2 regions of the Comamonas sp. GB3 AK4-5 genome follow, and region 1 is predicted to be linked to the other one. Evidence: riboswitches for the same ligand, from Rfam matches in the RefSeq annotation. Region 1 holds a riboswitch; the other holds the start of a gene.

Region 1 (7,060 bases):
CCGCCGCAAGCCGCAGCCAGCCATCCGACCCAGGCCGTGCGCAACCCCGCCGACCATGGCGATGTACTGGGCACGGTGCGTGCGGCCACGCTCCCCGAAGTAGAGCTGGCTCTGCTTGCTGCACAAGCCTCTGCGGCCGATTGGACCCAAACCCCTCCCGCCGAGCGCGCGCGCCTGCTGCGGGCCGCGGCCGATGCCTACGAGGCCCAGCTGCCCCAGTTCATCGCCCTGCTGCTGCGCGAGGCCGGCAAGACCGCCGCCAATGCCGTGGCCGAGGTGCGCGAGGCCGTGGACTTTTTGCGCTACTACGCCACCCAGGTGCAGCGTGACTTTGCCAACGCCACGCATATTCCGCTGGGCCCGGTGGTGTGCATCAGCCCCTGGAACTTCCCGCTGGCCATCTTCACCGGCCAGATTGCGGCTGCCCTGGCCGCCGGCAATGTGGTGCTGGCCAAACCGGCCGAGCAAACGCCGCTGATTGCCCATCTGGCCGTACAACTGCTGCAGGGCAGCGGCATTCCCGCCGGCGCGCTGCAACTGCTGCCCGGCGAGGGCGAAACCGTGGGCGCCGCCCTGGTGGCCGATGCCCGGGTGCAAGGCGTGCTGTTCACCGGCTCCACCGAGGTGGCACGCCTGCTACAGCGCAGCCTGGCCCAGCGCCTGCGCCCCGACGGCCAGCCCGTGGTGCTGGTGGCCGAAACCGGGGGACAAAACGCCATGGTCGTGGACTCCTCCGCCCTGGTGGAACAGGTGGTGGGTGATGTGCTGAGTTCGGCCTTTGACAGCGCCGGCCAACGCTGCTCGGCCCTGCGCCTGCTGTGCGTGCAGGAAGACGCCGCAGAGCGCGTGCTGGACATGCTGCGCGGCGCCATGCAGGAGCTGGCATGCGGCAACCCCAGCGCCCTGACCACCGATGTGGGCCCGGTGATTGATGTGCAGGCCCAAGCCGGCATCCAAGGGCATATCGCGGCCATGCAGGCCAAGGGCCGCCACACCACCCAGGCGGCACTGAGCGCCGCAGTGGCCGCCGCCGGCTGCTATGTGCCGCCCACGCTGATCGAGATCGCGTCCATAGACGAGCTGCAGCGCGAGGTGTTCGGCCCGGTGCTGCATGTGCTGCGCTGGCGCCGCCACCAGCTGCCCCAGCTGCTGGACCAGATTGCGGCCACCGGCTACGGCCTCACCCAGGGCCTGCACACCCGCATCGACGAAACCGTGGACCTGGTGCTGGCCCGCGCCCAGGCCGGCAATCTGTATGTCAACCGCAATATGGTGGGCGCCGTAGTGGGCGTGCAGCCCTTTGGCGGCGAAGGCCTGTCAGGCACGGGGCCCAAGGCCGGCGGCCCGCTGTATGTGCTGCGCCTGCTGGCACGCCACCCAGGGCAATTGCGTGCCGTGCTGGAGCGCGCCTGCGGGCCGGCTGCAAACAGCGCGCCGCAACACAGCGCTGCCCTTCAAGCCCTGGCACATTGGGCCACCGCCCAAGCCGGGCAGCCGGGCTTGCACACCCTGTGCCAGCAGCTGCCCGCCCAATCCCCGGTCGGCCTGCGCTATACCTTGCCCGGCCCCACGGGCGAGCGCAACACCTACACGCTGCTGCCCCGCAGCCAGGTGCTGTGCCAGGTGGATGGCGGCCCGGACAGCCACAACGCCCTGCTGCACCAGCTGGCCGCCGTGCTGGCCGTGGGCGGCCAGGCACTGTGGGCCGCCCGGCATGCCCCGCTCTACCGCCAGTTGCCAGTTGCTGTGCAGCCATGCATCACCTTGCTGGCCGACAGCAGCGCGCCACACACCGAGCCGGTCACGACCGCTGTGGATGTGGCCCTGCACTGCGGCAGCGCGGCGTCACTGCAGGCCCTGCAGCAGCAGTTGGCAGCGCGCAGCGGCCCGCTGGTGGCCTGCCAGCATATGGACAGCGCCCAAGCCACCATCCCCCTGGAGCGGCTGCTGCTGGAGCGCGCCGTGAGCATCAACACGGCCGCTGCCGGTGGTAATGCCAGCCTGATGACCATGGCCTGATACAGCTTGGGGCCCCAAGCCCCAGGCTTTATCTGCCCTACCACGCCTCTCGCACAAAACCCTCACGCCATACTGACAGCCCGCCCCATTCTCCCCAAATATTGCTTTTTGTCAGATTTTTTCTCTACCTGACATAATCCGCTTGAATCAAGCTTTCAAACCCGGTTAATATACGCACTCCAAACCACAGTGCTCTTTATTCATGGGATTCCGAGAGGGGGGAGAGTCCGATTGGTAGACCGTGCAGGACCTGTGGTTTGGAACCTCCAAGTTGAGAACAAGGCGCCCCAGGCGCCTTTTTATTTTTTTGGTTTCCTTTTGGCTCTTTCTCCGCGCTTTCAGCATTCCTTTTGGTGCCAACCGGCCACAGCCCGCACCCAGCCTGCATAAGCTGCTATACAACGCAGCGCTTTCTGCCTTTCGAGGGGCTTGCGCAAAACAGCCCGTGCAGCAGCACAGGCCAGGCGGAATACGCTTTTGGCCATTCCTGGCGGCAGCGAATGCAGAGCCTCAGGTGGATTTACCTGGCCCTGGCTTGAGAGCGCCTCTGGCGTTTCTTCAGCGCGCCCTACACTATTTGCACGCTCATCCAGTCAGCGCTTTGCAAAATATGGTGAAGGCCACACCAAAATCTGCTGCAGCGCAACACCGTTGGGGACATCAAAATCCCGCGCCAGGCACAACGCGTGATTGCGCCTGACCATCCATTCACCCCGGGCTTTCGCGCTGGATGAATGATTCAGGCATTGCCCTCTGCACAGCCGCACCGCATGCCTGTGCAGCGCGCCCTTTTTGTTTCATGCGCCCAGGCAAGGCCTGGGTGTGGTGCGCAGCGACACCCCCCATTGGCGCGCAGTCACCCGCAACAGCTGGCACACATGGGCAGGCGTGACCATGGCGGGCATACGCTTGCGGGTCAAAACGGGCTTGGGTGCAGTCTGTGTGCGCATGGTTAGCTCCTTTTCAAATAGCAGCAGGCCGGATGGGCCCGCCGCATGCTCACTTCTTGGTATAGATCTGGTCGAAGCTGCCGCCGTCGGCAAAGTGGTCCTTGTCAGCCTTGGTCCAGCCGCCGAAGGCCTTGTCTATGGTCACCAGCTCCAGCTTGGGAAACTGGCTGGCAAATTCGGCCGCCACCTTGGCGTCGGTGGGGCGGTAGAAGTTTTTGCCGGCAATGCGCTGGCCCTCGGGCGAGTACAGATACTTCAGGTATTCCTCGGCCACGGCGCGTGTGCCCTTTTTGTTGACCACCTTGTCGACCACGGCCACCGTGGGCTCGGCCAGGATGGACAGCGAAGGCGCCACGATCTGGAACTTCTCGGGGCCGAATTCCTTCAGCGCCAAAAAGGCTTCGTTCTCCCAGGCCAGCAGCACATCGCCCACGCCGCGCTGCACAAAGGTAATCGTCGAGCCACGCGCGCCGGTGTCCAGCACGGGCACGTTCTGGTAGAGCTTCTTCACAAAATCCTTGGCCTGGGCCTCACCGCCGTATTTGCGCTTGGCAAACTCCCAGGCCGCCAGATAGTTCCAGCGCGCGCCGCCGCTGGTCTTGGGGTTGGGGGTGATGACCTGCACGCCGGGCTTGATCAGGTCGTCCCAGTCCTTGAGCCCCTTGGGGTTGCCCTTTTTCACCAGAAACACAATGGTCGAGGTGTAGGGCGCGCTGTTGTGCGGCAGCTTGGTTTGCCAGTCGGCGGCCAGGTGGTTGCCGTTCTTGACCAGGGCATCCACATCGCCCGCCAAGGCCAGCGTGGCCACATCGGCGTCGATGCCGTCGATGATGGAGCGCGCCTGCTTGCCCGAGCCGCCATGCGACTGCTTGATGCTCACGTCCTGACCGGTCTTGGCCTTCCAGTATTTGGCAAAGGCCTGGTTGTATTCCACATACAGCTCACGCGTGGGGTCGTAGGAGACGTTGAGCAGCGTCACCGGCTGCTGCGCCAGTGCCGGCAGAGCGCCGAGGGTCAAGCCGGCCAACAGGCTGGCCAGCAGGGGAAACTTGATAAAGTGGCGGCGATTGGTCATTGAGGGTCTCGGTGGTTCTGGTTGCGTGGCAAACGGTTCTGAATCCCGTTGCTGCGCATTCTGAAACCCCATCCTCAAAACTGAAACCAATAAGATTTCAGTTTGTTATTACTCAAACATCCGAAGAATTTCCCCATAAGGATTCCCCATGGCACGTACCGTTCACTGCATCAAGCTCGGCCAAGACGCGGAAGGTCTGGACTTCCCCCCCTATCCCGGCGAACTGGGCAAGCGCATCTATGAAGGCGTGAGCAAGCAAGCCTGGGCCGACTGGCTCAAGCACCAGACCATGCTGGTCAACGAAAACCGCCTGAACCTGGCCGACGCCCGCGCCCGCCAATACCTGGCCCGCCAGATGGAAAACCATTTCTTTGGCAGCGGCGCAGACGCCGCAGCAGGCTACGTCCCGCCCAGCGCGTAATGCCATGAAGCGCTGAAGAAAGGGTTTCGCCCGGCGCGCCATCCCAGGCAGCACTTGCGGCTGACCCCACACAAAGCCCCTGCGCCAACGCCCTGGGGCTTTGTTGTATGGAAAGTTTTGCAGCGCAGCAAAACCACCTAGAATTCCAGATTCTCTGCGGGAGAGCGAGGCGGCCCCATGGCTGCCTCCGCCGAAGGCGCAAACTCCCATAATCGCTCAGGCCGAAGTACCGCAGAAAACATTCGCCAACTGGAGAGCAGCCCCGCGTGCCCATGCATGCACAGGGCTCACCGAAGGGGCAAGTGCCGCAGCACCAGGGCTGGGGCACGCAACTCTCAGGTACAAAGGACAGCGGGAGAGGCGCACCAGGCAGCGGACAAGGTTCCGGGCCTGGTTTTTTATTGATGGGCCTCAGCCATGCTGCCTTCCATTTCGCTGCTGGAGTCGTTCCAGCTGTCCAACATCACCGTCATGCTGGTGATCTATCTGATTGCCATCACGGCCGAAGCCATGTCGGGCGCCCTGGCCGCGGGCCGGCGCAATATGGACATTTTTGGCGTGGTCGTCATCGCCTTTGTCACCGCCCTGGGCGGCGGCACCATACGCGATATGGTGCTGGGCCATTACCCGATCGGCTGGACCCAGCACCCCGAATATGTCTATCTGGTGATCTCCGCCGGCCTGCTGACCACGGTGGTGGCACGCCACATGATCCGCCTCAAACAGGTGTTCCTGCTGCTGGACGCCATGGGCCTGATTGCCTTCTCGCTCATAGGCTGCAATGTGGCACTGGAGCTGGGCTACCCCACGGTGGTGGTCATCATGGCCGGTATGATCACCGGCATCAGCGGCGGCATTGTGCGTGACGTGCTGTGCAACCAGGTGCCGGTGGTGTTCCGCCGCGAGCTGTATGCCAGCGTCTCCCTCACCGTGTGCCTCCTGTTCCTGGGCCTGCGCGCGCTGGAGGTCAACTCCAATATCAGCACCCTGGTGTGCTTTGTCGGCGGGTTGATGTTCCGGCTGGCCGCCATCCGCTTTCACTGGCGCCTGCCCATGTTTTCTTACCAGCAGCGCTGGGAATAAGCTCCCCCCTGAGTCGCCTTCGGCGCCTTCCCCCAGGGGGACGCTGCCAGCGCGGCGGGGCGGCCCTTGCGCGGCAGCCTTGGTTTGAAGCCCGCCAGTTTTGTGCGCTGCGCCTTTGGGTTTACTCCCTCGCCCCTTTGGGGAGAGGGTGGGGGTGAGGGGCCCGCCCCCAAACACTGATACAGGTTTTTTTCCATGTCCGAACCGATGAGCCAGCTGCCTGATGGCACGCCCTATAACGGCACCGATCGTGTCTGTCTGCAGCAAACGCGCGAGGCGTTTCTGGCTGGCTGCGGTCTGCCAGCAGCCTGGGCGGGGCAGGCCCAGTGGCGAGTACTGGAAACCGGTTTTGGTGATGGCCTGAACTTTCTGGCCACCTGGGCCGCATGGCGGGCCGACCCGCAACGCCCGCGCCTACTGCATTTCACCGCGACAGAGACTTTTCCCGTCAGCGCTGCCGACCTGCTGCGTGCCGCACCGAGCGATCCGCAACTGCGCCCGCTGGCCGAGCAGCTGGCAGCGCGCTTTCACGGTCTGCTGCCCGGTGTGCACCGTCTCAGCTTTGAGAACGGGCAGGTACAGCTGACGCTGTGGGTGGGCGACACCCAGGCCATGCTGCGCCAGCAGACCACGGTGGCCGACAGCATGTATCTGCAGGCTGCACCGCCCAGCCCGGGCCCGGACACCCTCCCCAGTACCTGGGACGTTCACACCCTCAAGGCCCTGACCCGCCATTGCCGGCGCGGCACGCGGCTGGCGGCGGCAACCGTGGACGTAGACATGGGCCTAGGCAATGCACTGGCCCAATGCGGCTTTGCCCTGCAGCCCTCCGCCACGCCCTTGCTGCAAGCCTGCTTCAACCCGGCCTGGGAGCCACGTGTACGCGCACCACAGGGGCCGGCACCGGTCACGCAGCCAGGCACAGCACTGGTCATAGGCGCAGGCCTGGCCGGCAGTGCGGTAGCCCACAGCCTGGCGCTGCGCGGCTGGCAGGTGACGGTGCTGGCCGTGGGCGACGGCCCGGCCGATGGCGCCTCCGGCCTGCCTGCCGGCCTGTTCTGCCCCCATGTCTCGCCAGACGACAGCGTGCTCTCGCGCTTGTCGCGCAACGGCGTGCGCCAAACGCTGCAGCGCCTGCGCGATCTGTGCCATGAAGACGAGGACTGGGCCCCCAGCGGTGTGCTGGAGCATTGCACCGATGGCGGCACCGGCCTGCCCGCCCACTGGGCCGGCGGCCCGGGTGACGATTGGAGCCACGCTGCCAGCCCCGAGCAACTGGCCCGGGCCGGCCTGGCACCGGACACCGCGGCCTGTTGGCACCAACAGGCCGGCTGGGTGTGCCCGGCGCAGCTGGTACAAGCCCAGCTGAACCACCCGCTGATTCGCTTTCAGCCCCTGGCTACCGTGGCCCAGCTGCATCGCATGGCCAGCGGCCGCTGGCAGGCGCTGGACGCGCAAGGCCAACTGCTGGCCGAGGCCGACCTGGCCGTGCTGGCCTGCGGCCCGGCCACG
Region 2 (7,060 bases), 910 kb from region 1:
CGCAGATTGGCGCCCTGGGCCATGGCACGTGCAGCGATGGTGGCTGTGGCTGTCTGGGTGTGCAGGCTGAGGGTGTCAAAAGCCGTGCCGAAAGGGCCGTTGGCAAAGCCCAGCTGGGCCAGGCCACGGCTCAAAATGGCGGTGAGGCGGGCCACGCGGCGGGCGATGCGCGTGAGGCCTAGCGGGCCATGGTAGACGGCATACATGCTGGCAATCACCGCCGGCAGCACCTGGGCCGTGCAGATATTGGACGTGGCTTTTTCGCGGCGGATATGCTGCTCGCGGGTTTGCAGGGCCAGGCGGTAGGCGCTGTGGCCATGGGCGTCCACACTCACGCCCACCAGGCGGCCGGGCAGGCTGCGCTTGAACGCGTCGCGGCAGGCCATGAAGGCGGCGTGCGGGCCGCCGGCGCCCATGGGCATGCCAAAGCGCTGGCTGCTGCCCACCACAATGTCGGCGCCCCATTCACCCGGCGGCGTCAGCAGGGTCAGGGCCAGCAGGTCGGTGGCGAAGATGGCGGCGGCCTGCTTGGCGTGGATGGCCTGCACATCGGCCTGCCAGTCCACCAGCCAGCCGTTGCTGGCGGGGTATTGGATCAGGGCGGCAAACAGCTCGCCGGCCAGTGCCGCGTCCCATTCCGCCTTGGACTGGGCCACCACCACGCGGATGTCCAGCGGTGCGGCGCGGGTCTGTATGACTTCCAGGGTCTGGGGATGGACGCCACCGGCAATCACCAAGGTGGAACTCTTGGATTTGACGGAGCGTTTGGCCAGCGTCATGGCCTCGGCCGCGGCCGTGGCTTCGTCCAGCATGGAGGCATTGGCAACGTCCATGCCGGTGAGGTCGCAGACCATGGTCTGAAAGTTCACCAGGGCCTCCATACGGCCCTGGGAAATCTCGGCCTGGTAGGGCGTGTAGGCCGTGTACCAGGCCGGGTTCTCCAGGATGTTGCGCAGGATCACACCCGGCGTGTGCGTGCCGTAGTAGCCCTGGCCGATAAAGCTTTTGAGCACGCGGTTTTGCCCGGCCAATGCCTTGAGTTCGGCCAGCGCCTGGGCCTCGGTCACGGCCGGCGGCAGCTGCATGGGCTGGCTGCGGCGTATGGCGGCCGGCACGATGGAGGCCATCAGCGCCTCGCGCGAGGCCTCGCCGATCACGGACAGCATATGGGCTTCGTCCTGCGGCGAAATGGCTATATGGCGGGGAATGAACTCGCCGCTGTTTTCCAGCGAGGCAAGTGAGGCGGTGGGGGCGGGGTGCGACATCAGCATGGGAGGGACCTGTTCTCAAACACTGTGACTGGCGGGCTGCATGCGGGGCATGCATGGCAAGGCCCTGTGCCGGGTGGCGCAGGGCCGGTTTTTTCAAGGCGCGTTGGCGTGCTCCAGCGCGCCATGCATCAGGGCCAGACGCTGGCTGTCCTGATCAGCGTATTCCCAATCCGGGTATTGGCGGCGTGCCACCTGGTTCAGCCATTGCTGGCAGGCCAGGGCAAGCCGGGCTTGCTGCTGCACATCGGCGTCGATGGCGCCCGCAATCTTGAGCTGGCCAAAAGCCACGGCCACGCGTGCGCGGCAGACGGACTGCAGATAGCGGTGGTGCATATCGTCCTGGGCCAGCCACTGGGCCTTGGCGGCTTCATCGCGCGAGAGCATGTCTTCGGGCACGGGCAGATCCCAGTCGCTCAGATGCTGGCGCAAGAACACCATGACCTGGGGAGGCTTGCCCCCGGCCTGCTCCTGGTACCAGTCCTGCAAGGCGGCCAGGGTGTCGCTGCCGTCATCGTTGCCAAAGGGGCTGAAGTCGTCGCCGCAGTCGTAATAGAAATCGTCGGCCGCCACGCGCACAAAAACCGGGTGGCTGGTGCTGGGTGACAGGCCTTCGTCGGGATCGTCGAAATACAAAGAGGTAGGCATGGTGACTGTGGGAGCATGCAAAAACGGCCCTTGTGTGGGCCGATCATGCGGCTCAGTTGTTTTGGGCGAAAGCGTTGTAGGCGGTCTCTTCCATCAGGCCATCCAGCTGCGAGACATCGGCCAGCTTGACCTTGAAGAACCAGCCGGCGCCCAGCGGGTCGGTATTGGCCAGGGAAGGGTCGGCGCGCAGGACTTCGTTGACTTCCACGATTTCACCGGTCACGGGCATGTAGACATCGGCGGCGGCCTTGACGGACTCCACCACACCGGCCACATCACCGGCATTGAAACTGGCGCCGACCTCGGGCAGGTCCACAAACACCACATCACCCAGCGCGTCTTGTGCGTGGACGGTGATGCCGATCACGGCGGCGTTGGTGTCGGCGGTGTTGATCCACTCATGCTCTTTGGAAAACTTGATGCTCATGGCAGGCTCCGTTGGGAAGTTGGCAATCTCATAAACCGACCGCATCAACCATGCGGGCGGGGGAACAGGTCGAACGCGACTGTAGCGGCAGCAGCGCATGCAGCAAGGCTTTGCGGCAGGTTTTTATGCCAGTTGCGCAGCACATCTGCATGGGCAGCTATGGTTTTTTGGGGTACTTTGGGCGTTAGCCGCGGTGATAACGGGTAGGCACAAATGGCGTGGCCGCCACCTTCATGGGCACGGGCTTGCCGCGCACCATGGCAAACAGCTCGGTGTCGGCATCGGCATAGTCGGGCTGCACATAGCCCAGGGCAATGGGCTGGTTCAGTGTGGGGCTGAGCAGGCCGCTGGTGATGATGCCCACCTGCTGGCCGTCCAGGTTTTCCAGCACGGCCGGCTCGCGCACAGGCACGCGCTCGGTGGCGATCAGGCCCACGCGGCGGCGGGTGAGGGTGCTGGGGTGATCGAGCTGGCCCAGCACCGCATCGGCACCCAGAAAACCGCCGGCACGTGCACCGCCGCTGCGGCGCACTTTCTGAATGGCCCAGGTTAGCGCGGCCTCCACCGGCGTGGTTGCGGTGTCCATATCGTTGCCATACAGGCACAGACCGGCCTCCAGGCGCAGCGAGTTGCGCGCGCCCAGGCCTATGGGCGCCACCTCGGGCTGGGCCAGCAGCAAGCGGGCCAGGGACTCGGCCTGTTGGCCGGGCACGGAGATTTCAAAACCGTCTTCGCCGGTGTAGCCGCTGCGGGTGATGTAGCAGGGGATGCCCGCAATCTCTACGGCCTTGCCGGTCATGAACACCAGCTCCAGCGCAGCAGGCGCCACCCGGCGCAGCACGGCCGCGGCCTGCGGGCCTTGCAGGGCCAGCAAGGCCTGTTCGGGCATGGGGATGACCTGGCAGCGCTGGCCTATGTGCTGCTGGATATGGGCGATGTCGGCCTGCTTGCAGGCGCCGTTGACGATGAGGAACAGATCCTCGCCGCGGTTGACGAACATCAGGTCATCCAGAATGCCGCCGGCCTCGTTGAGCAGCAGGCCATAGCGCTGCTTGTGCAGGCCCAGGCCTTGCACGTCCACGGGCATCAGGGCTTCCAGTGCGGCGGCGGCGTCCGGCCCCACCAGGCGCAACTGGCCCATGTGGGAGACATCGAACAGGCCGGCCGCCTCGCGCGTGTGTTTGTGCTCGGCCATCAGGCCGGCGGGGTATTGCACCGGCATGGAATAACCGGCAAAGGGCACCATGCGCGCGCCCTTTTCAAGGTGCAGGGCATGCAGCGGCGTGGTCAGCAAGTCGGTGGTGGCAGCGGTCATGAAGGAGGTGGAATGCAAAGCCAATGGGAATGCCGGTGGCTCTGCCACCAGCGCCTGGCCCTGCTGTCCGCTTTACCTGAGAGATTCGCCCGCAGCCTCTGGGCCTTGGGGTTGCTCCTTCGGTGGACGGGGTGCCACCACCCGCGTCTCTCTCCAACAAGGTACGCCCGCAGGCAATGCGGCGGGCGGCTGTCAGTCCTTTTGCCTGAGCGTTTGGGGTTGCCCCTGCGCCTTCGGCGGCACCAGCTGGGCCTGCGGCCGGGTGCGCTCTCCTGACGAATCCGGCGCAGTATATCCGGGCGCTGGCCGGCCGCCTACCGGGTGTTTGCGGGGGGCGGTCGGCATATGCATAGATGCAAACGCTCTGAAACGCTCCCTATACTCGGATACCAATTTCGAAGAGTTCAGGGAGACGAAGTTGGTGAATACACAAAAAATTTCTCAAGGCCAGGTCCAACGCAGTGCATTGACACTGGGCAATACGCTGGCCTGGCCGGCGCGCTATCTGCCGCACAAAGAGGCCATCGTGGTCTCGGATGCCCAGGGCCGCCGGGCCTGGAGCTATGCCCAGCTCGACGCCGAAGTCAACCGCCATGCCCATGGCCTGCAGCAGCTGGGCATTGGCCGGGGCGATGTGGTGGCCGCGTTTTTGTACAACACGCCGGCCTTTGTCTTCACCCTGCTGGCTGCGGCGCGGCTGGGCGCCATCTTCAATCCCATCAACTATCGGCTGGCGGCCCAGGAGCTGGCCTTTATCTTGCAAGACGGTGGCGCCAAGGCCCTGGTGTTTGAGCAAGAGGGCGCGGCCGTGGTGGAAAAAGCCCGGGATCTGCTGCCGCAGCTGCCGCACTGGATTTATGCCGACCCGGATATGGCGCCCGGCTTTGCCACGGCCCGCCTGGATGCGTTGGCAGCCCCGCAGCCCGCGACGCCGGTCGCTGTGCAGGTGGGCGAGGATGAGCCCTGCATTCTGATGTACACCAGCGGCACCACCGGCCGGCCCAAGGGCGTGCTGCACACCCACCGCAGCAAGCTGGCGCACAACGCCATGATGCACCAGGTGATGCAGTTCCGCCGCGAGGATGTGGGCCTGTCCCTGGCGCCGCTCAATCACACGGCCGAGCTGCACACCAGCTTTTTGCCACGGCTGCAGGTGGGCGCCACCCAGGTGCTGCAGCGCCGCTTTGATGCGGCCGATGCCCTGCGCCTGATCGAGCAGGAAAAGGTCACGTTTTTCTTTGCCGCGCCCACCATGGTCACCATGCTGCTCAACGAGCCCGCGCTGGCCCAGCGCCAGCTGACATCGCTGCGGCTGGTGGAATACGGCGGTGCCTCCATGGCCCCGCACCTGATCCGCGAATGGACGCGCCAGGTGGGCTCGGGCCTGGTGCAGGTCTTTGGCACCACGGAGATGGGGCCTTGCATGTCGGTGCTGTACCCGCATGAACAGCTGAGCCACGCCGGCTCGGCCGGGCTGCCCTCGTTGAACCATGACCTGCTGGTGGCCCGCGTGCGTGAGGACGGTGCGCCCAGCGACCCATTGGAGCCCTGCGCCGTGGGCGAGGTGGGTGAAATCCTGGTGCGAGGCCCCTGCATGATGGCTGGCTATCTGAACCGCCCGGAGGCCAATGCCAAGGCCCTGGCCCATGGCTGGTACCACACGGGCGATCTGGGTCATATCGATGGCGACGGCTATCTGTGGATACGCGACCGCATCGACTACATGATCAATTCCGGCGCCGAGAACGTCTACCCGCGCGAGGTGGAAGACGCCTTGATCGAACACCCCGATGTATTCGAAGCGGCGGTGGTGGGCGAGAAAGACGCACGTTGGGGCCAGGTGGTGGCCGCCTATGTGGTGGCCAAGCCCGGTGCGGCGCTCACCGCCGAACAGCTCGATGGCTTTCTGGTTCACGGCGATCGCCTGGCCGGCTACAAGCGCCCACGCGCCTACCACTTTGTGCAGGAGCTGCCCAAGACCACCAGCGGAAAAATCCAGAAGCATTTGCTGTGCCAACCCGATCTGTGCGTGGCGTGATGGCATCGCCAGCATAAAAATCCTGATGGGATGGAGTGGGTGCCGGAGTGGGCCTCCGCAGCGCTGCGGGCGCGGAATACACAGCCCCAACGCCCAGACAGCGTCTCAGGCTAGGCGCGCGCCCGATGACAGTACATTTGTACGGCAAGGGCAAGCAACACCGCATGAGACGCTGTATGGGCGCCTGAAAACGAAGAGTCTTGCTTGGCGTTATCTGCCATAAACCAGATCACGCAGGCCGAGGGAGATGCCAGGCACATAGGTAATCACCATCAGGCACAGCAAAATCACCGCCACAAAAGGCAGCAGGTGGTGAATGATGCGGTCCAGCGAAATGCGGGCCACCGTGCAGGCCGCAAACAGGTTGACGCCAAAGGGCGGGGTGATCATGCCCAGGGCCAGATTCACCACCATGATCAGGCCAAAATGCACCGGGTCCACACCGAAATGCGCAGCCACGGGGGCGAGTATGGGGGCCAGCACAATGATGGCGGCGCTGGTTTCGATGAACATGCCGATGATGAACAGCGCCGCATTCACCCCCAGCAAAAACATGGCCGGGCTTTGCAGCACCTGCTGCAGCCAATGGCCTATGGCCTCGGGTACGCCGGCGCGGGTGATCAAAAAGGCAAACAGGCCGGCGTTGGCGATGATGAACATGATCACCGCCGAAGACATGGCCGATTTGCGCAAGATGGCATACAGATCGCGCGGCCTGATCTCGCGGTAAATCCCCATGCCCACCACCAGGGCGTAGAAGACCGCCACTGCCGAGGCCTCGGTGGGCGTGAACACCCCGCCGTAAATGCCGCCCAGAATGATGACGGGCATCAGCAGCGCCCAGCCGGCCTGCAGCAGGGCACGGCCAAAAGGCATGCGACCCACGCCGTCGTTTTTGCCCCAGCCCTTGTATTTGCAATAGGCCCAGACAAAGGCCATCAGCGCCAGGCTGATCAAAATGCCGGGGCCAAAGCCGGCGATGAAGAGCTCGCCAATCGAGACCTCGGCGCTGACGCCGTACAGAATCATGGGGATGGAGGGCGGAATGATCACGCCCAGCTCGGCGCTGGTGGCCTGCAGCGCGGCCGCATAGCTGGTGGGGTAGCCATGCTTGATCAGGGCCGGAATCAAAATGGCGCCAATGGCAAAGGTGGTGGCCACGGACGAGCCCGAGACCGCGGCAAAAATCATGCAGGTAAGCACGCAGGTCATGGGCAGGCCGCCTTGCACGCCGCCCACAATGCTCTTGGCAAACTCCACCAACCGGCGCGAAATGCCGCCGGTTTCCATCAGATTGCCAGCCAGGATGAAAAACGGAATGGCGGCCAGCGGAAACCGGTTGATGGCGGAGAACATCTCCTTGG

Evidence for each region. Region 1 has a riboswitch for glycine ahead of ACA027_RS08910 (trimeric intracellular cation channel family protein). Riboswitches for the same ligand answer to the same signal wherever they lie in the genome.
Region 2: it holds a riboswitch for glycine, as region 1 does, so the genes downstream of both, gcvT (glycine cleavage system aminomethyltransferase GcvT) here and ACA027_RS08910 (trimeric intracellular cation channel family protein) in region 1, are expected to answer to the same signal.

What each region holds. Positions count from the first base shown of each region.
Region 1 covers NZ_CP166730.1:1,992,082-1,999,141, reverse strand. Annotated here, with positions in the region: gene putA (trifunctional transcriptional regulator/proline dehydrogenase/L-glutamate gamma-semialdehyde dehydrogenase) at 1-2,019, shown strand, start outside; gene ACA027_RS08925 (hypothetical protein) at 2,817-2,969, opposite strand; gene ACA027_RS08920 (sulfate ABC transporter substrate-binding protein) at 3,019-4,044, opposite strand; gene ACA027_RS08915 (oxidative damage protection protein) at 4,193-4,465, shown strand; glycine riboswitch at 4,613-4,707, shown strand; gene ACA027_RS08910 (trimeric intracellular cation channel family protein) at 4,883-5,548, shown strand; gene mnmC (FAD-dependent 5-carboxymethylaminomethyl-2-thiouridine(34) oxidoreductase MnmC) at 5,744-7,060, shown strand, end outside.
Region 2 covers NZ_CP166730.1:2,903,559-2,910,618, reverse strand. Annotated here, with positions in the region: gene gcvP (aminomethyl-transferring glycine dehydrogenase) at 1-1,271, opposite strand, end outside; gene ACA027_RS13090 (MolR family transcriptional regulator) at 1,365-1,916, opposite strand; gene gcvH (glycine cleavage system protein GcvH) at 1,969-2,343, opposite strand; gene gcvT (glycine cleavage system aminomethyltransferase GcvT) at 2,528-3,658, opposite strand; glycine riboswitch at 3,712-3,825, opposite strand; glycine riboswitch at 3,846-3,943, opposite strand; gene ACA027_RS13075 (fatty acid--CoA ligase) at 4,080-5,696, shown strand; gene ACA027_RS13070 (TRAP transporter large permease) at 5,907-7,060, opposite strand, start outside.